Variovorax paradoxus B4: one gene and its partner. The protein of the gene in region 2 interacts with the protein of the main gene of each other region in a pairwise test. Links are inferred from orthologs where the notes say so. Each region holds a gene or a part of one and is shown on either strand. Other genes may lie near its edges.

Region 1 (14,881 bases), 1.9 Mb from region 2 along the record:
GCGTGGTGCCCAACGCGCTGCTGCACAACCTGAAGCACAACAAGGTGCTGCACGAGCAGAACCTGTTCGTGACGGTGCGCAACCACGAGGTGCCCTGGATACCGATGGACAAGCGCATCGAGATCGAGGCGCTCGGCCATCATTGCTGGCAGGTCATCGTGCACTACGGCTTCAAGAACGATGTCGACCTGCCGCGCGCGCTCGACAATGCGCGCCTGCGCGGTTGCCAGCTCGAGCCCATGACGACGAGCTACTTCCTCTCGCGCGACGTCGTCATTCCCACGCTGGGCAGCGGCATGGCGCCGTGGCGCGAGAAGCTGTTCGCGCAGATGCACCACAACGCGAGCGGCGCGGCCGCGTTCCTGGGGTTGCCGAACAACGCGGTGGTGGAGCTGGGCTCCAAGATCGAGATCTGACCGGCGGCGGCCCGCGCGGCCTCGCGCGGCCGCCCGCCTCAGCCCAGTCCCAGCATCTGCCCCAGGCTGCGCTGCGAGGCGGGCCTGTCGAGGGCGATGTTCTTCTCAAGCACCAGCAGGTGCTCTTCCATCAGACGCACGGCCTCGTCCGCATCGCCGCGCGCAATGGCATCGACCACGTCCGCATGCTCGCCGTGTTCGCACGATGCATTGCCGGGCGGTTCGTAGAGCGCCACGATCAGCGAGCAGCGCGACATGAGTTCGGTCAGGTAGCGCTCCAGGATCGGATTGCGTGCGAGCTTCGCCACGCGCAGGTGAAAGGTGCTGGCCAGGCGCGCCCACTCGGGCTGCGCGTAGCGGTGCATCGCCGCATGCTCTTCCTTCAGGTGGCGCCGCAGTTCGGCGATTTCGGCGCGCGTGGCGTTGCGCACGGCCATGCGCACCAGCGCGGCCTCGAGCGCGCGGCGCGCCTCGAAGATCTGCCGCGTTTCCTCGGGCGAAGGCATGGCCACGATGGCACCGCGGTTCGGCCGCAGTTCCACGATGTGATCGTGCGCGAGCCGCTGGAGCACCTTGCGCACCAGCGCGCGGCTGACGCCGAACAGCTCGCACAGCGATGCCTCCGGCAGCTTGGTGCCGGGCGCGAGGCGCTGGTTGGTCACGCCTTCGAAGACCGAGCGGTAGATGCGCTCCTCGATGTCGCTGTGGTCGTCGCTCTTCGTCGCGGCACCGTCGGTGGGCGGCAGCTTGCGCCGGGCGGGGCGCGGCGCAATGGCGGGCTTGGATGGCGGGGATGAGCGGGGCATGGCGCAGGCGATGAGGGAACCCGCCCATTATCGAGCGCGTGCAGCGCGTGCCGGGGCCTATGCAAAGTCCGCGGGCCGGTCCGCCGCGAGCCGCTGCATGTGGGATGCGATCGCACCCGGCGTGGTGAGCCAGATGTCGCCGCGGTCGCGCGCGCGTGCCAGGTGCGCCAGCGCCGTGCGCAGGTGGCGCAGCCGATAGGGCTGCCCCACGATGTAGGGATGCAGCGCGAGGCCCATCACCAGCGGCTGCGCGCGCGACTGCTCGAGCATCTCGTCGAAGTTGTCGACCACCATCGCGCTGAAGTCCCTGGCGTCCATGAGGCGTCCCACGATCATCGGAATGTCGTTGAGCTCCTGCGGATACGGCACCGACCAGATCGAGCCGCCGCCGCGCGTGCGCATGCGCACCGGCTGGTCGTCGTGGCACCAGTTGAGCGTGTAGCCATAGCCGGTCTCGGCCAGCAGGTCGGGCGTCACGGCGCTTTCCGAGATCCACGGCGACAGCCATCCGGCGGGTGCCTGGCCGCTTTCCCGCTGCATGCGTTCGCGGCAGCGCGACAGCAACGCGCGCTCGTGCGCCTCGTCCCATGCGCCCTGGCGCTCCGCGTTGCTGTGGCCGTGGCCGATCAGCTCGTCGCCGCGCGCCACGCAGGCCTGCACCAGCTCCGGGCAATGGTCATAGAGCGCCGTATTGACGAGCGCGCCGGTCGGCAGTGCCAGCGCATCGAACAGTTCGAGACAGCGCCAGGCGCCCACGCGGTTGCCGTATTCGCGCCAGCCGTGGTTCAGCACGTCGGGCTGCGGCGAGGCCGGGCCGATGCATGCGCCCAGGCCGTCGCCGAACGCGAAATGCTCGATGTTGAAGCCGATGTACACGGCCAGCCGTGCGCCGTTCGGCCACGCGTGGTCGGGCCGACGCGTGATGGGGCTGTAGTCGAAGCGGCCGTGCGTGGGCAGCCGCTCGGGCCAGCGTGCCGTCATGCGCCCCGCCTCACAGCACCGCCAGCCCGGCGCGCACCAGCAGCCATTCGGCGCTGTCGTTCCACACGTCCATCCGGCTGATGAGCCCGTGGCGCACCACGTAGCGGTCGACATAGCGGTTGCCCTCGAAGGCGGTGCCGTCGGGCCAGGCGCCGTAGAGCGTGCCGAGGCTGTAGACCACGGTTTCCTCGGCCGTGCCGCCCGCCACCACTTCGGTGTGTTCGATCTTCTTCTTCACCCAGGCGTAGCGCTTCGCATTGAAGGCCGAGGTGTCGCCGGGCGCCTGCATTTCGCGGTTGCCGGTGAAGCGGATGCGGATGTCGGGCGCGGTGAAGCGCGACGCCGATTGCGGGTCGGGAATCATCACGAGGCGAAGGAACTCGTCGACCACTTCGGCGGGCGTGGAAGGGCCCGGCAATGGTGGCGCATCGGAAGAAGCAGGCGTGTTCATGGGTTCTCCAGCATGTGGGCCATGGCGGTGCATGGCGGGAAGCACGACGGTGCTGCAGCAATTCTCATGCCGATTGTTGACGTTATGAGATAAAAATTGTCGACAATCTCTGAGGGCACGGCCGAAGCCGGCGGCTGGGCGAAGCCAGGGCGTCCCCGGCACAATCGCCCGATGCGTTTTTTCAAGGATCTGAGCCTCTCGGCCTTCACCGCGGGCTTCGTCGCGGTGCTCGTGGGCTTCACGAGCTCGGTGGCCATCGTGTTCCAGGCCGCGCAGGCCTTCGGCGCCACGCCCGAGCTTGCGGCCTCGTGGATGTGGGCGCTGGGCATCGGCATGGGCCTGCCTTCCATCGTGCTGTCGCTGTGGTGGCGCAAGCCGGTGATGATCGCCTGGAGCACGCCGGGCGCCGCGGTGCTCGCCGTGGCGGCCGGCAGCTATGGCATGGGCGAGGCGGTCGGCGCCTTCATCGCCTGCGCCGCGCTGGTTGTGCTCGCGGGCGCCACGGGATGGTTCGAGCGGGTGATGAACAGGATCCCGATGGCCATTGCCGCCGCCCTGCTGGCCGGGGTGCTCGCGCGCTTCGGGCTCGACGCGTTCATCGCCGCGAAAACCGCGTTGCCGCTGGTGCTGCTGATGCTCGGCACCTACCTGGTGGCCAAGCGCCTGCTGCCGCGCTATGCGGTGCCGCTCACGCTGCTCGTGGCCATGGCCTTCGTGGCGGCGCGCGGCGAGATGAGCGTGTCCGCGGTGCAGTTCTCGCTCACCTGGCCGGTGTTCACCATGCCGGTGTTCAGCTGGCAGGCCATCGTGAGCCTGGCGCTGCCGCTCTTCATCGTCACCATGGCATCGCAGAACCTGCCGGGCGTGGCCACCATCCGCGCCGCAGGCTACGGCGACCTGCCGATCAGCAAGATCATCACGGCAACCGGGCTCGCCACGCTGGTGCTCGCGCCCTTCGGCGCCTTTGCCCTGAACCTGGGCGCGATCACCGCCGCCATCTGCATGGGCCGCGAGGCGCACGAAGACCCGGCGCGCCGCTACACGGCCGCGGTGAGCTGCGGCGCCCTCTACGTGGTGATCGCCTTCTTCGGCGCGGCGGTCACCGGGCTGCTCACGGCCTTTCCGAAAGAACTGGTCGCCGCCATTGCCGGCCTCGCGCTGCTGGGCACCATCGGCGGCGGGCTGGCTGCCGCGGTGCGCGACGAGCCGCACCGCGAGGCCGCGATCATCACCTTCCTGGTCACGCTCTCGGGCGTGGCCATCGCGGGCATCGGCTCGGCCTTCTGGGGCGTGGTGGCGGGCGCGCTCGCCCTCGCGGTGCAGCAGGCCGGGCGCACAAAGGCCTCCGCCGGCAAGGACATCGCCGCTTCCGGCAACATCGCGCCAGACAGCAGCAACATGGCGGCCGCACCCGGCGCCGGAAAGACTCCCAGATGAAAAACATCCTCTTCGTCGCCGATCCGCTCGATCATTTCAAGATCTACAAGGACACCACCTTCTCGATGATGCGCGAGGCCCAGCGCCGCGGGCACCGCATCGCGGCCTGCCTGCCGGAAGACCTGCAGTGGGTGTCGGGCGGCGTGGTCACGGCCAACGTGCAGCAGATCACGCTCACCGGGGACAGCAAGGCCTGGTACCGCGAGGACATCCGCGAATCGAAGGCGCTGAAGGACTTCGACGCCGTGCTCATGCGCAAGGACCCGCCCTTCGACGCCGAGTACATCTACGCCACCCACCTGCTCGAGCAGGCCGAGCGCGAAGGCGCGCACGTGGTCAACAAGCCGCGCGCGCTGCGCGACCATCCCGAGAAGCTCGCGATCATGGAGTTTCCGCAGTTCACCACGCCCACGCTGGTCACGCGCAGCGCGCAGGCCGTGCGCGACTTCCATGCCGAGCACGGCGACATCATCCTGAAGCCGCTCGACGGCATGGGCGGCATGGGCATCTTCCGGGTGACGAAGGACGGCCTGAACCTCGGCTCCATCGTCGAGACGCTCAACAAGAACGGCGCCGAGACCATCATGGTGCAGCGCTTCGTGCCCGACATCGTGCAGGGCGACAAGCGCATTTTGATCATCGCGGGCGAGCCGGCGCCGTTCGTGCTGGCGCGCATTCCGCAGGGCTCCGAAGTGCGCGGCAACCTGGCGGCCGGCGGCAAGGGCGTGGCGCAGCCGCTCACGCCGCGCAACCGCGAGATCGCCGAAACCGTGGGCCGTGCACTCGCGCCGCGCGGCCTGCTCCTGATCGGGCTCGACGTGATCGGCGACTCCGTGACCGAGATCAACGTGACCAGCCCGACCTGCTTCCAGGAGATCACCGAGCAGACCGGCTTCGACGTGCCGGCGATGTTCATCGACGCGCTGGAGAAAACCCTGCGCCCTGCCTGAGCGCGGGCGCCGCGCCGGCCGGTTCGCGCTGGCGCCGGTCCTGCAGCCGCCGCGAGCGCAGCTTGCGCGCCCAGATGACGATGCCGGTGATCGACAGCATCGCCACCGCGAGCCCCATGGCCGACATCAGGATGCGCCCCGGCAGCCCGAGGATGCGCCCGCCATGCAGCGGCAGCTGCAGCTGCGCGAACACGTCGGCCGCCGTGCCGTGCCACGGCCGGTTGCTGCCGATGAGGTGGCCGTCGCGCCCGTCGAGGTACAGGTTCGACAGGCCCATGCCGTCGCTGTCGTCGTGCGAGGCACGGTCGAAGAACGAGATGTTGTAGAAGCCGCCGCGCGCGTTGTAGAACACGCCGCCCAGCGGCGTGGTCCAGCCGCGGCGCCGGGCCTCGGCCTCGGCCCGGGCCACGATCTCGCGAAAGCCGATGACGGGCTCGATGCGCGTGCCCAGCGGCGCGAGCGGCACCAGCGCCGACGGGCCCGGCGTGGTCTTCGACACCAGCGAGAGCATCGGATGGAACACCTCCCTGTAGAGGTTCAGCGAGAAGGAGGTGAAGGCGATGACGATGATCAGCATCCAGATCCACAGCCCGCCCGCGCGGTGCAGGTCGAAATTGAGTCTGTAGCCGCCGGCCGCCCAGCGCACCGTCCAGGCCGGCTTCCAGCGCTGCCACCAGACGCCCGCGGGCCGGTGCTCCGGATGCACTGGCTGGCGCAGCCGGCGCGGCGTGGTGAGATAGAGCGCGACGAAGCTGTCGAGCAGCCACACCAGCGCCACCGTGCCCATGATCCACCAGCCGATGCGGTCGGTGCCCCACATCGCCGGCACGTGCAGCATGTAGTGGAGCTTGCGCAGGAACGGCATCAGCGTCTCGGGCTTGAGCGAGATCGCGGTCGAGTCGCGGCGGCCGCGCACCTCGGCGCTCACCGGGTCGACGAACACCTGGTTGTAGCCGAGCCTGAAGGGCTCGCCGGTGGCCGGGTCGGTGCGCGGCTGCACGAAGTAGCCGGCGGCGTGGCCTTCCTCGAAACCCAGCGGAAGGTAGGCGACCCGCGCGCGCGCATCGTGTGCCTCGACGGCGGCGGCGAGCTCGAACGGGTCCTTGAAGGGACCGCGGCTCGGAGTGTCGTAGAGCTTGCGGTTGAGCCAGCCGTCGATCTCGTGGTCCCACGAGATGACGGCGCCGGTCAGGCCCGAGACGACGAGGAAGAGGGCCACCGCCAGCCCCGCCCAGCGGTGTACGGCGGTCGCGAGGGCGCGCATCAGAAGTCGATGGTGCCGCTCACCGCGAAGGTGCGCGGTGCGCCGAGGACCAGGTAGTTGGAGCCCTGTGTGCCGCCCACCGACGCCCAGTACGACTTGTTGAACAGGTTGTCGATGCGTGCGCGCAGCGTGAGCGCGCGGCCGTTGCCCAGGTCGACCAGGTAGCGCGCGCCGACGTCGAAGCGCGTCCAGCCCGGGATCTGCTGGGTGTTGGCGGCGTTGGCGTACTGCTTGGAGGTGTACAGCAGGCGCGCATTCAGCGACAGGTTGCGTACGCCCGGCACGTCCCACTCGGCACCGAGGTTGGCCTGCTGCCTGGCCACGCCGATGGCGGTGAGGCCGTCGGTGGCGCCGCCTTGCGTGTTCTTCTGCTTGGCGTCGAGCAGCGTCAGGCCGCCCAGCAGGCGCAGGCCCTTGGTCGGCTGGCCGAACACCGAGAACTCGAGGCCCTGGTTGCGCTGCTTGCCGTAGAGGCCGTAGGTCTGGCCCGAGTAGTAATACGTGGGCTGGTCCGTGGTGAAGAACGCGGCGCTGGCGCCGAGCGTGCCGCCGTCGTACTTGACGCCGATTTCCTTCTGCTTGGCCTGGTAGGGCGCGAACACTTCGCCGGCATTGGTGACCGGGCGGTTGTTCACCGTCGTGCCCGCCACGTTGCCCTTGACCAGGCCTTCGATGTAGTTGGCGTAGGCCGACACGGTCGGCGTGATCTTGAATACGACCCCGGCCACCGGCGTGGCCTTGCTCTTGTCGTAGGCGCTCGTTTCCTTGAGCGTGGTGTAGGCGAAGCTGGTCTGCTTGATGGTCTGGCGGCGCGCGCCGAGCGTGACCAGCAGGCGGTCGTCCAGGAAGGACATGGTATCGGCGATGGCAATGCTCGACGTGTCGATCTTGTCGGTCAGGCGCGGCTCTTCGAGCGTGTTGCCGGTGAAGCTGTTGGCGATCGGGTAGGGCGATGCGGAGGGCGCGTAGATGTTGTTGCGAATGCTGCCGCGCGAGATCGTGTAGGCGTTGTCGCGGTCGTTGCTGTAGGTGGCAGCCGAGGCCACCACGGTGTGTTTCACCGGGCCGGTGACGAAGTTGCCGCGCACGCCGATCTCGGCGGTGCCGATGCGGTCCTTGCGGGTGTTGTTGAAGCGCGTGTTGCTCGTGTTGCCGAACGCATCGGTGAGGGTCGGGTTCGACAGCACGTTGTCTTCGTCGCTGCGGCGCACGCCGCCGGCAGCCCAGGCCGTGATGTTGTCGGTGATGTCGACCTCGCCGCGGAAGGTGGCGAACTTGTCCTTTTCCTTCGAGTAGGTCCAGGGCTGGGCGAAATTGGACCCGGCGTCGGGTGCGCGGGGAATCGGCAGCGTCGAGGAGGGCGTGAGGCTCGGGCGGCCGTCCTTCAGGTCGTAGTTCTGGTAGCCGAAGTCGGCCGACAGCCGCACGTTGCGGCTGTGCCAGTCGAGGCCGATGCCGAAGGCGCTGAGCTGCTGGCTTTCCTTGAACACGCCGGTGCCGCCTTCGCGGCGCACGGCGTTCACGCGCACGCCCAGGCTGTCGTCGGGACCGAAGCGGCGCGCCAGGTCGAGATTCACGTAGCCTTGGCCGCCGGTCTGCACGCCGAAGCCGACGCGGGTGAGCGGCTCGTTGGGGGCGCGCTTGGGCAGCAGGTTGATCGCGCCGCCGATGCCGCTGCCGCCGGGCGCGGCGCCGTTCAGGAAGGTGTTGGCGCCGCGGAACACTTCCACGCGCTCGAAGAATTCGGAGGCGATGTACTGGCGCGGCAGCATGCCGTAGAGGCCGTTGTAGGAGACGTCGTCCGAGTACACGGGGAAGCCGCGCACCACGTAGAGCTCCTGGAAGTTGCCGAAGCCGCGCGCCTGGCGCACAGACGGGTCGTTGAGCAGCACGTCGGCGACGCTCTTGGCCTGCTGGTCCTGGATCAGCTCGTTGGTGTAGTTGGTGCTCGAGAACGGCGTGCTCATCATGTCCTGGTTGCCCAGGATGCCGACGCGGCCGCCGCGCGCCACCTGGCCGCCCGCGTAGGGCTTGGTCAGGCCCTCGGCCGAAGCGTCGGCACTGGCTTCGACGGTGATGGTGGCCAGCGTGCCGTTTGTCGACGGCGAGGCTGCCGGCACTGCGGGAGCCGGCTGCGCCGGGGTGGTCTGGGCAAGGGCCGCCACTGCGTGAAGGGCGAGCAGCGAGGCGGCCACGGTCGGGCGAAGCCGGAGAAACGGAGCAGCGGACATGGAACGGTTCAATCTGTAATGCAAATGAGAACCGTTATTATTCGATAACACAGCCCATGATTTCGAAACTTTCCCGCCATGTTGCGGAAAAGTGTCAGAGAAAAGTTGTCAGTCGAGCGGCTGAGCGGGGCCGCTTCAGAACGGCGCCAGCTGCCCGTCCACGAACACGTGCAGTTCGCCGGGCGCGAAGGCCGTCCAGCGTTCATTGGTGGTGAGCGGCGCGGTCACGACCACCGCCACGCGGTCGTTCGGCGTGGTGTGCTGTGCGAAATCGATCTCGAGGTCTTCGTCCGACAGCTGCGCGGTCACGAAAGGATGGCGCCGTTCCACGTACCAGAGGTGCGTGGAGGCGTGGGCCCAGAGCGCCTGGCCGTTCGACAGCATGAAGTTGAAGGTGCCGTGGCCCGCAAGCTGCGGCGCCAGTTCGCGCAGCGTGAGCGTGAGCTCCTCGATGCTCGGCACGCCCGCATGCGACTTGGCCAGCTCCTGCATGATCCAGCAGAAGGCGTGCTCGCTGTCGGTGTTGCCCACCGGGTGGAAGTTGCCGTGCAGCCGCGGGCGGAAATCCTTCAGGTCGCCGTTGTGGGCGAACACCCAGTAGCGGCCCCACAGCTCGCGCACGAAGGGGTGGCAGTTCTGCAGGTTGACGGCGCCCTGGGTCGCCTTGCGGATGTGCGCAATGACGTTGCGGCTCTGGATCGGGTAGCGCCGGATCAGCTCGGCCACCGGCGATTCGCTCGCGGGCATGTGGTCGACGAAGTGGCGCAGCCCGCGGTCTTCGAAGAAGGCGATGCCCCAGCCGTCGGCATGGTGGTCGGTGCGGCCGCCGCGCTGCGCGAAGCCGGTAAAGCTGAAGGTCACGTCCGTGGGCGTGTTGCAGTTCATTCCAAGCAGTTGGCACATGGCGCTATTAGAGCGCGAGCGCCGACCGCCTGGGGAACCCGGCCGCCCGTTCAGCGCACGAAGCGGCCTTCGGGCGTGACGCGCACCATTTCGATGAAGCGCGAACCGGTGGTGCTGCCGGTCGAGAAATCGATGTCCATGCCGGCCAGGCGCAGCCTGAGGGCGCGCAGCGTCGCATGCAGGCGCGCGCGCGTCAGGTCGCGCCCGGTGCGCTTGAGCGCCTCGATCATCACCAGCCCGTTCAGGTAGCCCTCGAAGCTGCCGTAGCCCACCGGCACCTGCGCGCGCTCCGCCAGGCGGCGGTAGTCGCGCGTGACGGATTCCACCTCGCCCCAGGGATAGGGCATGACCTGCGAGATGGCCAGGCCGCTGGCCTGCAGTTGCACCACCTTGGCCGTGACCTCGCCCGGCACGATCGACATGCCATAGAACATCGGCTTGCTGCCGGCCCCGTAGGTCGCCTTGATCACCTCGCCGGCCACGGTGCCGGCCAGGTACATCAGCACGGCCTGGGACTGGCTGTCCGCCAGCATCTTGCCGGCGGCGGCGGACGTCGAGCCATCGCCCTTCACCGATACCACCGCCGCTGGCGTCTGCTTGTGCGTGGCCATGGCCGCCTCGATCAGCTTCACAGCCTCGACGCCGCCAGGGTTGTCCAGGTGGGCGATCGCGATCTTGCTCACGCCAATGGTCGACAGGTGCTCGACCAGCGCCTGCGCTTCGCGTGCATTGCTGGCGCGCACGAAGTAGGCCGAACCCGCCACGCGTTCGCGCGCGCTGTCGCCCACGCCATAGCCGCCGACGCTGGGTGCACCGCTTTGCTGCAGCACTTTGGCCGCGGCGGCCGTGGTGCCCGAGCCCACGCAGCCGAAGAAGGCGAACACGCGATGGTCGTTCAGCAGCTTGCCGTAGTTTTCGAGCGCCTTCTCGGGCTTCAGCTCGTCGTCCAGCGCCACCAGCTTGATCTTGCGTCCGCCCACGCCGCCCTGTTCGTTGATGGCATCGAAGGCCAGGCCGGCGCCGTTGTGCACGACCTTGATCTGCGAACCGAGCGGGCCGCTCAGGACGGCCGAACTGCCGAGCATGATTTCGGTGTCAGTCACCCCCACCTCGGCGGCCTGCGCGGATGAGAGATGGGTCAGGCCCGCTGCGAAAACTGCCGTCCCGGCGACAAAACTTCTGCGTTGCATGAAACACCCGTCCCATCATGAGCTAACAAATGCTAACAATTAGAAACGATGGGTGCTTAAGTATTACTAAGTGCTTACCCTTGTCGGGTGGGTTGCCGAAGCTGCCAGGCCGCGCAAATGGCAATCGCACACAGCCCGGCCAGCATCAGGAAGACTTCGTCGAAGGCCGCCAGCCGCGCGGGGCTGCTCGCGGCATTGGCCAGCGAATCGCCATGCGCCGCCAAACGCCACTCGAGCATGATGGCGCACAGGCTCACGCCGGCCGCGCCGCCCAGCATGCGCAGGAAGTTGATCGCGCTGGCACCCTGCGGAATCAGCGGCTTGGCCAGCGGCCGCATCGCGCCGAGGTTGAGCGAGGGCAGGATGAAGCCCAGCCCGATGCGCCCGATGATGGCAAACGCCACCAGCAGCCAGAGCGCGCTGTCGAGCCTGAGCACCACCATCAGCGCGAAGGACGCCGCCAGCAGCACCAGCCCGATGCTCACCAGCATCCAGGTCGGCTGCCGGTCGGCCAGCCGGCCCACGCCGGCAATGGTCACGGCCAGCACGATGCCCGCCGGCAGCAGGATGGTGCCCACGTGCGAGGCCGACAGCTGCAGCCCGACCTGCATGTACACGGGCAGCAGGTAGGTCGAGCCGAACAGCGCCGTGCCGTAGATGAAGGCGACCACGCTGCCCATGGCGAACTGGCGGTACTGGAACAGCCCCAGGTTCATCAGCGGTTCGCCGCCGGTGGCCGCGAACCGGCGCTGCCACCAGACGAAGGCGGCAAAGGCCAGCACCGCGGCCGCGAGCAGCAGGCCTGCCTGGACCGGCGAATCGCCGCGCAGCTCGACCAGTCCGTTCAGCAGGCAGAGGGTGCCCACGGTGCCCAGCGCCAGGCCGCGCCAGTCGAGCCCGCTGCCGCGCGTGGCCGCCACGCCGCCGGGCGCCGTGGTGGGCACGAACTTGTAGGCCAGCCAGATCGAGGTCAGGCAGAACGGCACCACCATGAAGAAGATCGAGCGCCAGCCGAACAGGTCGACCAGCACGCCGCCGATGCTCGGGCCGATGGCCGGGGCCAGCACCACGCCCATGCCGAAGATGCCGCTGGCGCGCCCCTGCTCGTGCGGCTCGAAGGCGCGCAGGATGATGATGGCCGGAATGGGCTGCACCACGCCCGCCGCGAGCCCTTCGGCCACGCGCGCCAGCAGCACCAGCGAGAAGTTGTTGGCCACCCCGCCCCCAATGCCGCCCGCCAGCAGCAGCACCATGGTGCCCACGTAGGTGCGCCGGTAGCCGTAGCGCGACAGGAGCCAGGGCGTGGTCAGCATCGAGACCGTCATAGCCACCATGAAGCCCGAGCTCACCCACTGCGCGCGCTCCTGACCCAGCGAGAAATGATGGCTCATGCCCGGAATCGCGACGTTGACGATGGTCGAGGACATGATCGACGCCATCACCCCCACCATCACCGAAAGCAGCAGGTACCAGCGGTAGCGCGGGCCGTGGCGTTCGCGCAGGGTGCCGATGGACGGCGGGGCCGGCGACACGGCTTCTGGCTTGGGGGTGGTGGTCATGGGCGGTGGCCCCGGCTTTCGATGCGGGTCCGTCGTCCTACAAGCATATCGGGCTTTGCTCGGCGAGGCCGGAGCCTGCCCGCCTCACAATGCATCCGCTGTCCCGCACTGCCTCCAGAACAACGACATGGATATTCGAACCGACGATCGAGCCGAGGCCCCCGACCCGGACGCCGCGCCCCACCTCGCGTCCGAGCTTGCGGCGCCGACGGTGAGCCGCGCCTACCGCTGCCAGTGCGGCCGGCCGGTGTTCCTGCGCAACAGCCAGTGCCTGGCCTGCCGCACGCCGCTCGGCTACGTGATCGAACGCCTGGGCGTCGTGCCGCTGGCGCCCGTCCCGGACCAAGACAAAGCGGAAGACGGCGCCGAGCCCGAACTCTTCACCGTGTTCGGCGACCCCGGCGGCCGGACCTACCGCCGCTGCGCCAACCTCATGACCGCCGCCAGCTGCAACTGGATGGTGCCGGCCCCGCGCGAGGGCGACGACCCGTCGTTCAACACCGACGGCCTCGCACCCGGCTACTGCCTGGCCTGCAGCGTCACCCGCACCATCCCCGATCTTTCGGTGGAGAGCAACGGCGAACTCTGGCGCAAGCTCGAGCATGCGAAGCGCCGGCTCATCTCGCAGCTGCTGGCGCTCGGGCTGCCGGTGGTCAGCCGCCATGCCGATCCGGTGCACGGGCTGGCTTTCGACTTTCTCGGCAACATGCCGGGCGGCCCGCACGTGATGACCGGGCATGAACAGGGCGTGATCACCCTCAACGCCGAAGAGGCCGAGGACGCGGTGCGCGAGCGCATCCGGGCTGAAATGCGCGAGCCCTACCGAACGCTGCTGGGGCATTTCCGCCACGAGGTCGGCCACTACTACTGGGACCTGCTGGTGCGGCCCACGCCGTGGCTGGACGAGTTCCGCGCGCTCTTCGGCGACGAGCGCGCCGACTACGCCGCGGCGCTCCAGCAGCACTACGAACAGGGCCCGCCGCCCGACTGGGCCAACCGCTTCGTGAGCAGCTACGCGAGCATGCACCCCTGGGAAGACTGGGCCGAGACCTGGGCGCACTACCTGCACATGGCCGACACCGCCGACACGGCCATGAGCTTTGGCGTGGACGCCACCAACGTCGAGCTCGCGAGCGACCTGTTCACCATGGACGACCTGTGGCAGCCGGGGCATCCCGGCGCCGCCAGGTTCCTGGATTTTCTCAACGGCTGGGTGCTGCTCACCAACGTGCTCAACGAGCTTTCGCGCAGCATGGGCCAGCCCGACTACTACCCCTTCGTGCTGCCGCGCGTGGCCGTCGGCAAGCTGCAGTTCATCCATTGCGTGATCACGCAGCAGCGCGACAGTACGGTGTCCGCGGCGGCTTCGCCCGGCGTACCGCTGCCGCCGGCCCAAAGCCAGCAGCAGGACGCCGCTCAGTCCTGACGAGGCTCGGCAGGCGTTCCCGCGGCGCAGCGGGCGCACATGCAGGCCTTTCCGCGCGATGCCTGGGGCAGGGCCGCGAAAGGCGCATGGCCGAAGTCGGCCGCCATGCACCAGCAGGGCGGCTGCGGCTGGCCGGTTTCGCGCGCGGCTTCCATGGCGCAGCGGTTCTGCTCGCCGCACAGCGGGCAGCGCGTGGCGTCGATGGCAGTGGCCGTTTCCATCACGTCAGGCGAGCTCGAAGGCAGGGAGCTTCCTGGGCACGGCCACGTTCCGCAATGTGGCGTACACCGGCAGGCCGTTGCGATAGGCGGGGTAGTCCTCGCCCTCGATCAGCGGCAGAAGGTAGCGCCTGCACTTGTCGGTGATGCCCCAGCCGTCGTCCGAGATGAAGTCGCGCGGCATGGGTTTTTCGACGTTCGCCACTGCGTCGAGCGGCGCGCTGCCGATGCGGTAGGCATAGGGCGCATCGGAGGTGCGCTCGATGGTGGGCATCACCGCGTTGCGGCCTTCGAGCGCGAGCTCGACCGCGCGCTGCCCCAGCTCGTAGGCCTGCCTCACGTCGGTGGCCGAGGCAATGTGCCGGGCCGCGCGCTGCAGGTAGTCGGCCACGGCCCAGTGGAACTTGTGGCCCAGCGCCTCCTTGACCATCTGCGCCACCACGGGCGCCGCGCCGCCGAGCTGCGCATGGCCGAAAGCGTCGCGCGTGCCCTGCTCGGCCAGGAAGCTGCCGTCGGGGTAGTGGCAGCCCTCGGACACCACCACCGAGCAGTAGCCATGCTGCTTCACCAGCTCGTCGACGCGTGCGAGAAAGCGCGCCTTGTCGAACTCGATCTCGGGGAACAGCACCACCACCGGAATCCCATGGTCGGCCACGAGCCCGCCGGCGGCCGCGATCCAGCCCGCATGCCGCCCCATCACCTCGAGCACGAACACCTTGGTGGAGGTGGCCGCCATCGAGCGCACGTCGAACGAGGCTTCCAGCGTCGACACCGCCACGTACTTGGCCACCGAGCCGAAGCCCGGGCAGCAGTCGGTCAGCGGCAGGTCGTTGTCGATGGTCTTGGGCACGTGGATCGCCTGCAGCGGATAGCCCATCGACTGCGACAGCTGGCTCACCTTGAAGCAGGTGTCGGCCGAGTCGCCGCCGCCGTTGTAGAAGAAATAGCCGATGCCGTGCGCCTTGAACACCTCGATGAGCCGCTCGTACTCGCGCCGGTTCTTCTCGAGCGACTTGAGCTTGTAGCGGCACGAACCGAAGGCGCCCGCG
Region 2 (15,046 bases):
TGCCCTGCCCACCGAGTTCAGCTCGCGCATCGCGCGCAACACGCAGCTCATCATCCAGGAAGAGACGCACATCACGAACGTGGTCGACCCCTGGGCCGGCAGCTACATGATGGAGAAGCTCACGCAGGACATGGCCGATGCGGCCTGGGCCATCATCGAAGAGGTCGAGGCGATGGGCGGCATGACCAGGGCGGTCGACAGCGGCTGGGCCAAGCTCAAGATCGAGGCGGCCGCCGCCGAAAAGCAGGCGCGCATCGACTCGGGCAAGGACGTGATCGTCGGCGTCAACAAGTACAAGCTCAAGACCGAAGACGCGATCGACAGCCTCTCCATCGACAACGTGATGGTGCGCGAGCAGCAGGTGGCGCGGCTGCAAAAGATCCGCGCCTCGCGCGACGCCGCCAAGGTGCAGGCCGCGCTCGACGCGCTCACCGACGCCGCCGAGAACAACACCGGCAACCTGCTCGCACTCAGCATCGATGCGGTGCGCCAGCGCGCCACGGTGGGCGAGATTTCGGACGCGCTCGAAAAATCATTCGGCCGCCATCGGGCCGACACGCAAAAGGTGACCGGTGTGTACGCTGCTGCCTATGACTCGGCCGAAGGCTGGGAAACGCTCAAGACCGAAATCAACGCCTTCGCCGAGGAACAGGGCCGCCGCCCGCGCGTGATGATCTCCAAGCTGGGCCAGGACGGGCACGACCGCGGCGCCAAGGTGGTGGCCACGGCCTTCGCCGACCTGGGCTTCGACGTGGACATGGGGCCGCTGTTCCAGACGCCCGAAGAGTGCGCGCGCCAGGCCATCGAGAACGATGTGCACGCGGTGGGGGTGAGCACCCTCGCAGCCGGCCACAAGACCCTGGTGCCCGCCATCATCAATGAGCTGAAGAAGCAGGGCGCGGACGACATCATCGTGTTCGTCGGCGGCGTGATCCCGCGGCAGGACTACGACTTTCTCTACGAGGCCGGCGTCAAGGGCATCTACGGTCCGGGCACGCCCATCCCGGCCAGCGCCAAGGACGTGCTGGAGCAGATTCGCGCGGCGGTTTCGGCCTGAGAAGCAGAGCGTGGGCGATCTCTTGTCGCGGCTGTCGCTGCAGCCGGTTGAATCCAGCGATTTCGAGGCCATGCTGGCCCTGCGCGTCGATGCGATGCGCCCCAGCCTGGAGCGCGTGGGGCGCTTCGACCCGGCGCGCTCGCGCGAGCGGCTGCAGGCCGGATTCGTCGTGCCCTTCATGCACCACATCGTGCTCGACGGCGAGCTGCGCATCGGCTTCGTCACGCTCAAGCCCGAGGACGCGGATGCGCTGCGGCTGGACCACCTCTATCTGCGCACCGGCTTCCAGGGCCTGGGCATCGGCGAGTGGGTGCTCGAGTGGGCCAAGTCGCAGGCGCGCGAACAGCAGGTGGACATCAAGCTCACCGCGCTCGTGCAGAGCGATGCCAACCGCTTCTACCTGCGGCACGGCTTCGTGCTCGAGGGCGAAGAGGGCGTCGACCTGCACTACCGCTGGCGCGTGACGTCCCCGGGGGACGCGTGCTGAACCCGGCTTCCGCCGCCCTGGAACGCGCGATCGCCGAATCGGACGGCATGGCGCAGCGCCGGGCGATCGCCAAGGCCATCACGCTGCTCGAATCGACCCGCGCCGACCATCGCGCGCAGGCCGACGAACTGCTCACCGCGCTGCTGCCGCGCACCGGCAATTCGTTTCGCCTCGGTATCTCGGGCGTACCGGGCGTCGGCAAGTCGACCTTCATCGAAACACTGGGCCTGCTGCTGATCGACAAGGGGCACCGCGTCGCGGTGCTCACCATCGACCCGTCCTCCACCGTTTCGGGCGGCTCCATCCTGGGCGACAAGACGCGCATGGAGCGGCTCTCGGTGCACGAGCGCGCCTACATCCGTCCGAGTCCGTCGAGCGGCACGCTCGGCGGCGTGGCCGAGAAGACACGCGAGGCCATGCTGGTGTGCGAGGCCGCCGGCTACGACATCGTGATCGTCGAGACCGTGGGCGTGGGCCAGAGCGAGACCGCCGTCGCCGGCATGACCGACATGTTCGTGCTGATGCAGCTGCCCAATGCGGGCGACGACCTGCAGGCGATCAAGAAGGGCGTGATGGAGCTGGCCGACCTGGTCGTCATCAACAAGGCCGACATCGACAAGGACGCCGCGACGCGTGCGCAGGCACAGATCACCTCTGCCCTGCGCCTCTTCGGCCACCAGGGCAACCCGGAGCACGCGCACGCGGTGCACGACGCGCACAGCGGCGCGGAGGTGCGCTTCTGGCTGCCCAGGGTGCTGCAGCTCAGCGCGCTCGCGGGCACGGGCGTCGATGCCTTCTGGGATGCCGTCATGCAATTCAGGCAACTGCAGACCGCCAACGGCAAGCTCGCCAGGCGCCGCGAAAAACAGGCCACCGCCTGGATGTGGGAACGCATCGACGCCGGCCTCAAGCAGGCCTTCAGGCAGCACGCGCAGGTGCGCGAACTGCTGCCGCAGCTCACCCAGCAGGTGGCGGAGGGCTCGCTGCCCGCATCGACGGCGGCGCGCCAGCTGCTTGCGGCGGCCGCCATCACCGCCAGACCATGACAACACACGAAATTCAGGACCACAGCTTCGGAAGCACACCATGCAAGAACTGATCGAACAACTCGAAAAGAAGCGCGCGCAGGCGCGCATGGGCGGCGGGCAGAAGCGCATCGACGCGCAGCACGCCAAGGGCAAGCTCACGGCGCGCGAGCGCATCGAGCTGCTGCTGGACGACGGCACTTTTGAAGAATGGGACATGTTCGTCGAGCACCGCTCGGTCGATTTCGGCATGGCCGAGCAGAAGATTCTCGGCGACGGCGTGGTCACCGGCTACGGGATGATCAACGGCCGCCTGGTGTTCGTGTTCAGCCAGGACTTCACGGTGTTCGGCGGCGCGCTCAGCGAAGCGCATGCCGAAAAGATCTGCAAGGTGATGGACCAGGCCATGAAGGTCGGCGCACCCGTCATCGGTCTCAACGATTCGGGCGGCGCGCGCATCCAGGAAGGCGTGGCCTCGCTCGGCGGCTATGCCGACGTGTTCCAGCGCAACGTGATGGCTTCCGGCGTGGTGCCGCAGATCAGCATGATCATGGGCCCGTGCGCGGGCGGTGCGGTGTACTCGCCGGCCATGACCGACTTCATCTTCATGGTGAAGGACTCGAGCTACATGTTCGTCACCGGCCCCGAGGTGGTGAAGACCGTGACGCACGAGAGCGTCACGGCCGAGGAGCTCGGCGGCGCCGTCACCCACACCACGCGCAGCGGCGTGGCCGACATGGCGTTCGAGAACGACGTCGAGGCGCTGATGATGCTGCGCCGCCTGTACAACTACCTGCCGCTCAACAACCGCGAGAAGCCGCCGGTGCGCCTGGGCAACAACGGCCAGGGCGACCCGGCCGACCGGCCCGACTACTCGCTCGACACGCTGGTGCCCGACAACCCGAACAAGCCCTACGACATCAAGGAGCTGATCCTCAAGGTGGTGGACGACGGCGACTTCTTCGAGCTGCAGCCCGACTACGCGAAGAACATCGTGATCGGCTTCGCGCGCATGGAAGGCCAGACCATCGGCATCGTGGCCAACCAGCCGCTGGTGCTCGCGGGCTGCCTGGACATCAAGAGCAGCATCAAGGCCGCGCGCTTCGTGCGCTTCTGCGATGCCTTCAACATTCCCGTGGTCACCTTCGTCGACGTTCCCGGCTTCATGCCCGGCACGGGGCAGGAGTACGGCGGCATCATCAAGCACGGCGCCAAGCTGCTCTATGCGTATGCGGAGTGCACGGTGCCCAAGATCACCGTCATCACGCGCAAGGCCTATGGCGGCGCGTACGACGTGATGGCCTCCAAGCACCTGCGCGGCGACGTCAACCTGGCCTGGCCGCGCGCCGAGATCGCGGTGATGGGCGCCAAGGGCGCGGTGGAAATCATCTTCCGCGAGGACAAGAACGACCCCGAGAAACTCGCGGCCCGCGAGGCCGAGTACAAGGCGCGTTTCGCCAACCCGTACGTGGCGGGCGCCCGCGGCTACATCGACGACGTGATCCTGCCGCACGAAACGCGCAAGCGCATCTGCCGCTCGCTGGTGATGCTGCGCGAGAAGAAGCTCGAGAACCCGTGGCGCAAGCACGGAAACATCCCACTGTGAGCGGCACGGAGAAGAAGAACATGTTCAAGAAGATCCTGATCGCCAACCGCGGCGAAATCGCCTGCCGCGTCATCCAGACGGCCAAGAAGATGGGCATCCTCACCGTCGCCGTCTACTCGGAAGCCGACAAGGAAGCCCGCCACGTCGAGCTGGCCGACGAGGCCGTGCACATCGGCGCCGCCCCGAGCCGCGAGAGCTACCTGCAGGCCGACCGCATCATCGAAGCCTGCAAGAAAACCGGCGCCGAGGCCGTGCATCCGGGCTACGGCTTCCTGTCGGAGAACGAAGCCTTCGCGCGCAAGGTCGAGGAAGAGGGCATTGCCTTCATCGGGCCGAAGCACTATTCGATCGCGGCCATGGGCGACAAGATCGCCTCCAAGAAGCTTGCGAACGAGGCCCAGGTGAACACCATCCCGGGCTGGAACGACGCCATCGAGACGGCCGAGCGCGCCGTCGAGATCGCCAAGGACATCGGCTACCCCGTGATGATCAAGGCCTCGGCCGGCGGTGGCGGCAAGGGCCTGCGCGTGGCCTACAGCGACAAGGAAGCCTTCGAGGGCTTCACCTCGTGCCGAAACGAGGCGCTGAGCAGTTTCGGCGACGACCGTGTGTTCATCGAGAAGTTCGTCGAGGAGCCGCGCCACATCGAGATCCAGGTGCTGGGCGATTCGCACGGCAACGTCATCTACCTGAACGAGCGCGAGTGCTCGATCCAGCGCCGGCATCAAAAGGTGATCGAGGAGGCGCCTTCGCCCTTCATCAGCGATGCCACGCGCCGTGCGATGGGCGAGCAGGCGGTGCAGCTGGCCAAGGCCGTGAAGTACCAGAGCGCGGGCACGGTGGAGTTCGTGGTCGGCAAGGACCAGAGCTTCTACTTTCTCGAGATGAACACGCGGCTGCAGGTGGAACACCCGGTGACCGAATGCATCACGGGGCTCGACCTGGTCGAACTGATGATCCGCGTGGCGGCCGGCGAAGAGCTGCCGCTCACGCAGGCCGAGGTCAAGCGCAACGGCTGGGCCATCGAATGCCGCATCAATGCCGAGGACCCGTTCCGCAGCTTCCTGCCTTCGACCGGCCGCCTGGTGAGGTTCCAGCCGCCGGCCGAGACCATGTTCGCGAGCGACACCGAGCACCTGAACGGCGTGCGGGTGGACACCGGCGTGTACGACGGCGGCGAGATTCCGATGTACTACGACTCGATGATCGCCAAGCTCATCGTCCACGGCAAGGATCGGCAGCACGCGATTGCACGCATGCGCGAGGCGCTCAACGGCTTCGTGATCCGCGGCATCAGCAGCAACATCCCGTTCCAGGCCGCGCTGCTCGCGCATCCGAAGTTCGTGGCGGGTGATTTCAACACCGGCTTCATCGCCGAACACTACGGCAACGGCTTTCATGCGGAAGACGTGCCGCACGCCGATCCTTCGTTCCTGATCGCGCTCGCGGCGTATGTGCACCGCCGCTACCGCGCGCGGGCCTCGGGCATCAGCGGGCAGCTCGAAGGCCATGGCGTGAAGGTGGGCGAGCAGTTCGTGGTGGTGGAGCTGGGTCCGGAGGGCAAGCACGTGCATCACCCTGTTTCGGTCACCGACTTCCATGGCAAGACCGGCGCCAGCGCCGTCGCCGTGGGCGGCAAAAACTACAAGATCGACAGCGGCTTTGCGCTCGGTGCCATTCGCGTGCAGGGCACGGTCAACGACCGGCCCTTCACCGCGCAGGTCGAGCGCGGGGCCGGCAAGAACCCGCTGGCGCTGCGCGTGTCGCACGACGGCACGCAGGTCGAGGCGATGGTACTGTCGCCCCAAGGCGCGCGCCTGCTCGGGCTGATGCCCTACAAGGCGCCGCCGGACCTGAGCAAGTTCCTGATGTCGCCGATGCCGGGCCTCTTGGTCGAGGTGTCGGTGCAGCCGGGCCAGCAGGTTCGCGCCGGCGAGAAACTGGCCGTGATCGAGGCCATGAAGATGGAAAACGTATTGTTCGCCACGCAGGACGGCGTGGTCGGCAAGATCTCGGCAGGCAAGGGCGAATCGCTCGCGGTCGATCAAATCATTCTGGAGTTCAACTGATGGGTGCCAACGATTTACAACAGACGGTCACGCTGCACCGGCCCACCAAGGCCGCGGCGCCGCAAGGCCCGTGGACGGTCGAAGCGATACAGGCGCTGCTCGACAAGCCGCTGATGGACCTGCTGTTCGAGGCGCAGACGGTGCACCGCCAGCACTTTCCCGAAGGCGACATCGAGCTGGCGACGCTGCTCTCGGTCAAGACCGGCGGCTGCCCGGAGAACTGCGGCTACTGCCCGCAGTCGGCCGAGTTCGACACCGGCGTGAAGGCGCAGAAACTCATGGAGGTCGACGAGGTGGTGCGCGCCGCGCAGGCCGCCAAGGACGCCGGTGCCACGCGCTTCTGCATGGGCGCCGCATGGCGCGCGCCGAAGGACCGCGACGTCGAGAAGGTGGCGGTGCTGGTCGAGGCCGTGAAAGGCCTGGGCCTGCAGACCTGCGCCACGCTCGGCATGCTGGAGCCGCACCACGCGCACCAGCTCAAGGCCGCAGGCCTGGACTACTACAACCACAACCTCGACACCGCGCCCGAGTACTACACCGACGTCGTCGACACGCGCACCTACCAGGACCGGCTCGACACGCTGGCCCATGTGCGCAGCGCCGGCATCAGCGTGTGCTGCGGCGGCATCGTGGGCATGGGCGAGCAGCCGGTGCACCGCGCGGGGCTGATCGCGCAGCTGGCCAACCTCGACCCCTATCCGGAGTCGGTGCCGATCAACAGCCTGGTGCGCGTGCCGGGCACGCCGCTGGCCGATTCGGAGCCGGTCGATCCCTTCGACTTCGTACGCATGATCGCCGTCGCGCGCATCACGATGCCGACGGCGCGCGTGCGGCTCTCGGCGGGGCGCCAGCAGATGGGTGATGCCGTTCAGGCGCTGTGCTTCATGGCCGGCGCGAACTCGATCTTCTATGGCGACAAGCTGCTCGTCACCGGCAATCCCGACGTCGAAGCCGACACGGTGCTGCTGCGCAAGCTCGGCCTCAATGCGCGGCAGGTGCAGGAGCAGCCGGAAGGTTGCGCCGCATGACTACCGCCGCCGCACGCCCCTTCAAGGTGCTGGGCATCCAGCAGATCGCCATCGGCGGCCCCGACAAGCTGCGGCTGCAGAAGCTCTGGGTCGACATGCTGGGGCTCGAGGTCACGGGCACCTTCAAGAGCGAGCGCGAGAACGTCGACGAGGACATCTGTTCGATGGGCAGCGGGCCGTTCAAGGTCGAGGTCGACCTGATGCAGCCGCTCGACCCCGAGAAGAAGCCGGCCGTGCACGCCACGCCGCTCAACCACGTGGGCCTGTGGATCGATGACCTGCCCAGGGCCGTCGAGTGGCTCGCCGCGCAGGGCGTGCGCTTTGCGCCCGGCGGCATCCGCAAGGGCGCGGCGGGTTTCGACATCTGCTTCCTGCACCCGAAGGCGAACGACGAGTTTCCGATCGCCGGCGAGGGCGTGCTGATCGAGATGGTGCAGGCGCCGCCGGAGGTGGTGAGCGCCTTCAGCGCGCTGGCGCGCCAGCCCTGAGGTTTCGGCGCGCCGGTTCGCTCCGGTGCAGGAAGACGGCGAAGGTGTCCCAGGGCAGCTCGGCGCCCGCTGCCGCCAGCAGGCGTCCGGCTTCGCCGCGGTGATAACTGCTGTGCGTCAGCACATGCAGCAGCATCTCTTCACGCGACATGCAGCCCGTGTCTCCATCAGTGAAGACGAAGGACAGGGTCTCGGCCAGTGCTTCGGGCGAGACGGCGTCGATGTAGCGTTCGTACCAGGCCAGGCATGTGTCGTTGCGATCGCGCAGCTCGTGCAGCGCGAGCGTGCCGGTGGCGCTGACCGAAGCAAGGCCGTGCGGCTCGCCGTCCAGATGGGCGGCGAAGACGCGGTCCACCAGGTGATTGTGGTGAACGAGGTGCAGCGATGCGTCCCTGGTGGCGCCATGCGCTTGCGCGTCCAGGCCTTCCAGGCAGGCCAGAAGCTCGTTGTCTGCCCAGCGCCGGTAGGCGAAGAGCCGCTGGAGAAGCGAGCGAGACGGCATGCAGTGGAACCTCCTGATGCTGCGATTAAAATGCGAGTAATCTGCTCGCATTGTCGCTTCGCCCCCTGCACCATGTCTACTCGCATTGCCAGACCCACGGCCGCCATGCGCAAAGCGCCGCGCCAGGCGCGCTCGAAGGCCACGGTGGATGCCATCGTCGAGGCGGCTGCTCGCATTCTTGCAACCGGCGGCGCGGCCGGCTTCTCGACCAATCAAGTGGCACAAGCCGCGGGCGTGGGCATCGGCTCGCTCTACCAATACTTTCCCGACAAGCACGCCATCGTCGAGGCCATCCGAAGGCATCATCTCGACGAAGTGCTGGCGGCCCTCCGCGCCGCCAGCGCATGCCGGGGTGCGCCCAGGGCGTGCGCCGAGACGCTGGTCGATGGCCTGGTCGCGGTGCACGCGGGCAAGCCGGGCCTGCATCGCGCGCTGCTGGAGCTTGCGCCTGCGCACACGGGTGAGGCGCAGGCGGCAGACGGCTTCGAGCAGGCGTACGCCGATGCCTATGTGGAAGTCGTGAAGGCGCTGCGAGGGCGGCAGCCCACAACGCGTGCGCAGGCCATGGCGCTGGTGCTGTCGGGCGCCGTGGAGGGCGCGATTCACGCAGCGGCTCGCGCCGGGCTGGTCGCTTCACCCGCGTTTCGCCGGCAGCTCGTCGATCTGGTCATGGCCTACCTGGTGCACGAACGGCAACCGTCTACGCGTTGAGCACCTTCTTGATCGGCGGCTTCACGTCCGATCGCTGAGGCGGCAGCATCGGCTGGTGCTCGCGCGCCGGGTTCAGGATGATCGAGGTGGCCGTCTCGGTGAGGATGCAGAACTTGGTGACCACCGCATCGAGGTGGCTCACGTCGATGACCGCGATCTCCAGGATCCAGCTGTCGTCGCCTGTCACGTTGTAGGCATTGACGCATTCGGGCGTCTGCTGCACCAGTTCCACCACGCGCGCATAGTCGGCGCGGCCCACGCGGATGATCGCGCGGATGCCGTAGCCGAGCTTGCCGAGGTTCACGGTCGCGCGGTAGCCACTGATCACGCCCGCGGCCTCGAGCTTCTTCACGCGCTCCGTCACGGCCGGCTGGCTCAGGTGCACGCGCCGGCCGAGTTCGGCCATGGTGAGCCGCGCATCGGCCTGCAGTTCGGCCAGGATGCGGGTGTCGTGGGCATCCAGCGCGGGGTTCAAGGTGAAGTCCATGCAACTCCTTCAAATCGACGGTACGGAACGCAAAGAACCATGAAATGTGCATGGTTGCGAGAAGATTGCTTTCATACCATGGACGGCGTTTCTCTACCAACAAGACAACATCGACATGCCCACTCTCGCATCCCCCGCCCAAGCCGCGTCCGGTCCCGCGCGCACCGCGCTGCCACCGCTGCTGTGGCTCTGCCTGGCCGCCACCTGGGTGGTCTGGGGCTCGACCTATCTGGCGATCAAGTACGCGCTGATCAGCTTCGCGCCGTTTCTTCAGATGGGCTCGCGCTTCCTGTTCGCGGGCGTGCTGCTCGCTGCCTGGATGCGCTGGCGCGGGGCCGCCTGGCCCTCGCGCGAGCAGTGGCGCAATGCCCTCGTGGTCGGCGCGTTGATGCTGGGTGGCGGCATGGGCGGCACGGCCCATGCCGAAGTGTCGATCGGCTCCGGGCTGGTGGTGGCCTTCATCGCGGTGGTGCCGCTGCTGATTGCGCTGCTCAACCTGATCTGGGGCGTGAAGCCGACGCGGCTGGAGGCGGCGGGCATTGCGCTCGGGCTCATCGGCGTGCTGATGCTGACGCAGGGCAGCGGCTTCCAGTCGTCGCCCGCGGGGCTGGCGGCGATTTCCATTGCCTGCATCTGCTGGTCGATGGGCAGCGTGCTGAGCCAGCGCAGCCTGCCGCTCGCGCCCGGTGCGATGGGCTTCGCGAGCGAAATGATCTGCGGCGGCGTGGTGCTGCTGGCGCTCTCGGCCCTCTCCGGCGAACAGCTGGTGTGGCCGCCGCGGCCCGAGGCCGCCGCGGCCTGGCTCTACCTCGTGGTGTTCGGCTCGCTGATCGCGTTCAATGCCTACATGGTGCTGCTCGCGAGGGCGCCCGCCGCATTGGCCGCGAGCTACACCTTCGTCAATCCGGTGATCGCAATGCTGCTGGGCGTGTGGATTGCCAACGAAACCGTGACGCGCTTCGAGTGGTACGCGGTGGCCGTGGTGCTGGCCGGCGTTCTGCTGCTGCTCTTCAAGCGCCCGCAGAAGGCGAAAGAGAGCTAAGAGGGCTGAGCCCCGCGCTGTTCAGGTACCTGGACGGCGCCAGAAGGCCAGCGTTGCGGCCAGCAGCCACATGCCGGCCGCGCAGCTGCGGTTCAGCATCTTGAGGCCGCGGCGCGAGAGCCAGCGCACGGCCTGCGTTCCGGCGGCCGCATAGGCCAGCATCACGCAGGTGTCGAGCGCCACGAAGATCGCGCCGAGCAGCAGGTACTGCGTGCCCTGCGGCTTGGCGATGTCGATGAACTGCGGCAGGAAAGCGGCGAAGAACAGCACCGTCTTGGGGTTCGACAGCGCGACGAGCAGGCTGCGCATGAGCGCGACGCGGCCATGCGGGCGAACCTCGATGGCGGATTTGGCCAGCGCCGTGCCGAGGTCGGTTGCGTCGCTGCGCCACAGCTTGACGCCGAGCCAGACCAGGTAGGCGACACCCGCCACGCGGATCGCGTTGAAGAGCAGTTCCGACGCGGCCAGCAGTGAGCCGAGCCCGAGCGCAACCACCGCGATCAGCGTGACGCTCCCGAGCGACGCGCCGGCAATGCCCCAGCTTGCGCGGCGCATGCCGCCGTCGATGCCGTTGGACAATGCCAGCAGCATCGTCGGGCCGGGGATCACGGCCAGTGCGATCGAGGCGACGACGTAGATGAGCAGGGTGTCGAGGGTCATGGCTTGGCGGCGGGTGGTCGTTGTTGCGAGGCGGCGCGGGCACGCGCCAGCGCGGCTTCGACGATGGATCGCCTGCGCGTGTCGGCAGCCTGCGGTTCGGCGATGGCGGGCGCTTCTTCCGCGCCCTTGCGCTTGTCGGTACGACGATGCTCGGCATGCAGCTTGTAGCGCCCCAGCGCGGCCTCCGCCTGTGCCTGCGACCAGGCCTGCCAGCCGCTGCGGCCCGGCGTCTCGACCTCGAGCGAGATGCAATCGACGGGGCAGGCCGGAATGCAAAGCTCGCAGCCCGTGCAGTGCGCTTCGATCACGGTGTGCATGCGCTTGTTGATGCCCACGATGGCGTCGGTCGGGCAGGCATCCAGGCAGAGCGTGCAGCCGATGCACCAGGCTTCGTCGATGACCGCCATGGCGCGTGGCCCTTCGGTGCCGAACTGCGGGGCGATAGGCTGCGCCTCGCGGCCGGTGAGCCGCGCCAGCCTGGCAACACCTTCCGCGCCGCCGGGCGGGCATTGGTTGATGCCAGCCTGGCCGTCAGCCACGGCTTGCGCATACCCTGCGCAATCGGGGTAGCCGCAACGTGTGCACTGCGTCTGCGGCAGTGCATCGTGGATGCGTGCGGCCAGCCCGTTCACTTCCTGCGTGCCGCGGGCTTCTTGACGGCGGCAACCGCCGCCGCTTTCCTGGCTGCGACATTCTTGCTGGCTGCAACGGCAGCCGTGTTCCGCCCCGGCTTGATCCGGTCTTCGGCCGGCAGGCTTTCGCGCGCACCGGCGCGGCGCTGGGGCTGGTCGTGGGCCGCGATGAACTTCAGCACCTCGGGGTAGACCAGTTCGCGCCAGCGGCGGCCGCTGAAGATGCCATAGTGGCCCGCGCCCTTGACTTCGTAGTGCTCGCGCTGCGAAGCGGCAACGCCGGTGCACAGGCTGTGCGCGGCCTCGGTCTGGCCCGAGCCCGAAATGTCGTCGAGTTCGCCCTCGACGGTCAGCAGGGCGGTCGAATGGATGTCCTGCGGGCGCACGCGCTCGATCTGGCCCTTGGGGTTCCTGACGTCCCAGGTGCCGTTCACGAGTTCGAACTTCTGGAACACGGTGCGGATCGTGTCGAGGTAATAGTCGGCGTCCATGTCGAGCACGGCGTTGTACTCGTCGTAGAACTTGCGATGGGCCTCGGCGCTCGCGTCGTCGCCCTTGATGAGGTCCTTGAAGTAGTCGTAGTGGCTGCTGGCGTGGCGGTCGGGGTTCATGGCCACGAAGCCCGTGTGCTGCAGGAAGCCCGGGTACACGCGGCGGCCCTCGCCCGGAAAGCCTTGCGGCACGCGGTAGATCACGTTGTTCTCGAACCACTCGAAGCTCTTGTTCATCGCCAGGTTGTTGACCGCGGTGGGCGACTTGCGCGCGTCGATGGGGCCACCCATCATCGTCATGGTGAGGGGCAGCTGTTCGCCGCGGCTGGCCATGAGCGACACGGCCGCCAGCACCGGCACGGTCGGCTGGCACACGCTCACCACGTGGCAGTTGCCGTACTCGGCCTGCAGGCGGCGGATGAACTCCTGCACGTAGTTGACGTAGTCGTCGAGGCGGAACTCGCCCTCCGACATGGGCACGAGGCGTGCGTTCTTCCAGTCGGTGATGTAGACCTTGTGGTCCTGCAGCATGGTGCGCACCGTGTCGCGCAGCAGCGTGGCGTAGTGGCCCGACAGCGGCGCCACGATCAGCACCACGGGCTGGCTCTTGAGCGTCTTGAGGATGTGCGGTTCGTCGGTGAAGCGCTTGAAGCGGCGCAGCTCGCAAAAAGGCTTGTCGAGCTCGACCGCCTCCTGGATCACCACGTCTTCGCCGTCGACTTTGACGGACTTGATGTTGAACTCGGGCTTCTCGTAGTCCTTGCCGAGGCGATAGAGCAGGTCGTAGCCGGCGGCCATGCGCTGGGCCATCGGCAACTGGCCCCATACGGCGCCCTGGCCGTAGAGCTTGGACGCCGCTTGGGCGAAGTCCGAGAACGGTTCCATCAGGGAACGCTGGGCTTCGTAGAGTTGATAGAGCATCGCTGGTCTGGGAGTGGAATGTTGCGGTGCAATATATCAGCGCACGCGCTGCATTGCAGGGGGCCTAACCCCTACATCGACCCCGCCGCAAGGGCCGTTTCGGGACCAAGAATGTGAAGGAATCGTCAAGGAAGGATTCCCTCACACTTTGCTGTCACTCAGATGACCTTGGCAATCGACGCGCAGACGTAGTCGATGTTCTTGCTGTTGAGCGCGGCCACGCACATGCGGCCGGTGTCGGTGCCGTACACGCCGAACTCGTTGCGCAGGCGCACCATCTGGTCCTTGCTGAGGCCCGAGTAGCTGAACATGCCGATCTGCGTGGTGATGAAGCTCATGTCTTCCTTCACGCCGGCGGCCTTCAGGCCGTCGACCAGCTTCTGGCGCATGGCCTTGATGCGCACGCGCATTTCGCCGAGTTCCTTTTCCCACAGGGCGCGCAGCTCGGGGTTGCCGAGCACCGCGGCCACCACGGCGCCGCCGTGGATCGGCGGGTTGCTGTAGTTGGTGCGGATCGCGATCTTGAGCTGCGACAGCACGCGGCCGGCTTCTTCCTTGTTCTCGCACAGCACCGAGAGGGCGCCCACGCGTTCGCCGTAGAGGCTGAAGCTCTTCGAGAACGAGGTCGAGACGAAGAAGGTCAGGCCCGCATCGACGAACTTGGCCACGGCGGCGCCGTCTTCCTTCAGGCCGTAGCCGAAGCCCTGGTAGGCCATGTCGAGGAAGGGCACCAGGCCCTTGGCCTTGACCGTGGCGACGACCTGGTCCCACTGCTCGGGCGTGATGTCGTAGCCGGTCGGGTTGTGGCAGCAGGCGTGCAGCACGACGACGGTGCCGGCGGGCGCCGCGTTGAGCGCGGCCAGCATGCCGTCGAAGTTGATGCCGCGCTTGGCGGCGTCGTAGTAGGGATAGCTTTCGACCTCGAAGCCCGCGTTGGTGAAGAGGGCGCGGTGGTTTTCCCAGCTCGGGTCGCTGATCAGCACCTTGGCCTGGGGGTTGAGCTTCTTGAGGAAATCGGCGCCGACCTTGAGGCCGCCGGTGCCGCCGATGGCCTGGATGGTGGCCACGCGGCCCGATTGCACGGGCTCGCTGTCGGCACCGAAGACCAGTGCCTTGACCGCGTTGTCGTACGCCACGATGCCGTCGATCGGCAGGTAGCCGCGCGCGGTCGGTGCTTTCATCATGTTCTGTTCGGCGGCCTGAACGCACTGGAGCAGGGGCAGCTTGCCGTTGTCGTCGTAATAGACGCCGACGCCGAGGTTGACCTTGTTGGGGTTGGTATCGGCTGCAAACTGCTCGTTGAGGCCGAGGATCGGGTCGCGCGGTGCCATTTCGACCGCGGTGAACATAGACATGGAAAGGTCCTTTGGGATGAAAGCTTCGCTGCAACCGGAGGAGGCTTTATCCTTTCCGGTTGCCTTGAATTTTACCGGCGCGAGCGCCACCTGTCGGGAACAGCCATGCCAGAGAACAACGAAGCCATAGCAGACCTGAAGAAACTGGACCCGATCGGTCCGGCAAAGCAGGGCGAATTCATCCAATATCCCGGTTCGCCTTTCGAACTTTTCCAGCCCTATCCGCCGGCCGGAGACCAGCCGAAGGCCATCGAAGGGCTGGTCGAGGGCGTGCTCGACGGCGAGGTGTTCCAGACGCTGCTGGGCGTCACGGGCTCCGGCAAGACCTTCACCATGGCCAACGTGATCGCGCGGCTGGGCCGCCCGGCCATCGTCTTTGCGCCCAACAAGACCCTGGCGGCCCAGCTCTACAGCGAATTCCGCGAGTTCTTCCCGAAGAACGCCGTCGAGTACTTCGTGAGCTACTACGACTACTACCAGCCCGA

The links.
Region 1: the proteins of bioB (region 2) and VAPA_RS02565 interact in binary tests that used the Escherichia coli proteins (3 or more experiments, as listed by UniProt). The link is inferred for Variovorax paradoxus B4 from one-to-one orthologs.

The regions. Positions count from the first base shown.
Region 1 is NC_022247.1:552,602-567,482, forward strand. Bases 7,556-10,389 are described here. They hold VAPA_RS02565 (class II glutamine amidotransferase), read right to left. Parts: upstream 9,440-10,389; coding sequence 8,672-9,439; downstream 7,556-8,671. Other genes in these bases: VAPA_RS02560 (TonB-dependent receptor), read right to left, coding at 7,556-8,536; VAPA_RS02570 (ABC transporter substrate-binding protein), read right to left, coding at 9,490-10,389. Also shown: VAPA_RS02525 (potassium transporter Kup), read left to right, coding at 1-416; VAPA_RS02530 (GntR family transcriptional regulator), read right to left, coding at 455-1,222; VAPA_RS02535 (polysaccharide deacetylase family protein), read right to left, coding at 1,280-2,203; VAPA_RS02540 (hypothetical protein), read right to left, coding at 2,214-2,654; VAPA_RS02545 (benzoate/H(+) symporter BenE family transporter), read left to right, coding at 2,826-4,091; gshB (glutathione synthase), read left to right, coding at 4,088-5,041; VAPA_RS02555 (PepSY-associated TM helix domain-containing protein), read right to left, coding at 5,004-6,305; more of VAPA_RS02560, read right to left, coding at 6,305-7,555; more of VAPA_RS02570, read right to left, coding at 10,390-10,542; VAPA_RS02575 (DHA2 family efflux MFS transporter permease subunit), read right to left, coding at 10,704-12,188; VAPA_RS02580 (zinc-binding metallopeptidase family protein), read left to right, coding at 12,316-13,614; VAPA_RS02585 (cysteine-rich CWC family protein), read right to left, coding at 13,605-13,835; VAPA_RS02590 (6-phosphofructokinase), read right to left, coding at 13,840-14,881.
Region 2 is NC_022247.1:2,435,298-2,450,343, forward strand. What follows is about bases 5,259-8,257. They hold bioB (biotin synthase BioB), read left to right. Parts: upstream 5,259-6,243; coding sequence 6,244-7,272; downstream 7,273-8,257. Other genes in these bases: VAPA_RS11315 (acetyl-CoA carboxylase biotin carboxylase subunit), read left to right, coding at 5,259-6,244; VAPA_RS11325 (VOC family protein), read left to right, coding at 7,269-7,760; VAPA_RS11330 (DinB family protein), read right to left, coding at 7,735-8,257. In the rest of the region: scpA (methylmalonyl-CoA mutase), read left to right, coding at 1-1,057; VAPA_RS11300 (GNAT family N-acetyltransferase), read left to right, coding at 1,068-1,544; methylmalonyl Co-A mutase-associated GTPase MeaB, read left to right, coding at 1,538-2,590; VAPA_RS11310 (acyl-CoA carboxylase subunit beta), read left to right, coding at 2,631-4,175; more of VAPA_RS11315, read left to right, coding at 4,196-5,258; more of VAPA_RS11330, read right to left, coding at 8,258-8,262; VAPA_RS11335 (TetR/AcrR family transcriptional regulator), read left to right, coding at 8,335-8,973; VAPA_RS11340 (Lrp/AsnC family transcriptional regulator), read right to left, coding at 8,963-9,460; drug/metabolite exporter YedA, read left to right, coding at 9,576-10,502; VAPA_RS11350 (LysE family translocator), read right to left, coding at 10,524-11,162; VAPA_RS11355 (RnfABCDGE type electron transport complex subunit B), read right to left, coding at 11,159-11,794; VAPA_RS11360 (polyhydroxyalkanoate depolymerase), read right to left, coding at 11,791-13,206; VAPA_RS11365 (amino acid aminotransferase), read right to left, coding at 13,365-14,561; excinuclease ABC subunit UvrB, read left to right, coding at 14,667-15,046. UniProt on the Escherichia coli protein: Catalyzes the conversion of dethiobiotin (DTB) to biotin by the insertion of a sulfur atom into dethiobiotin via a radical-based mechanism.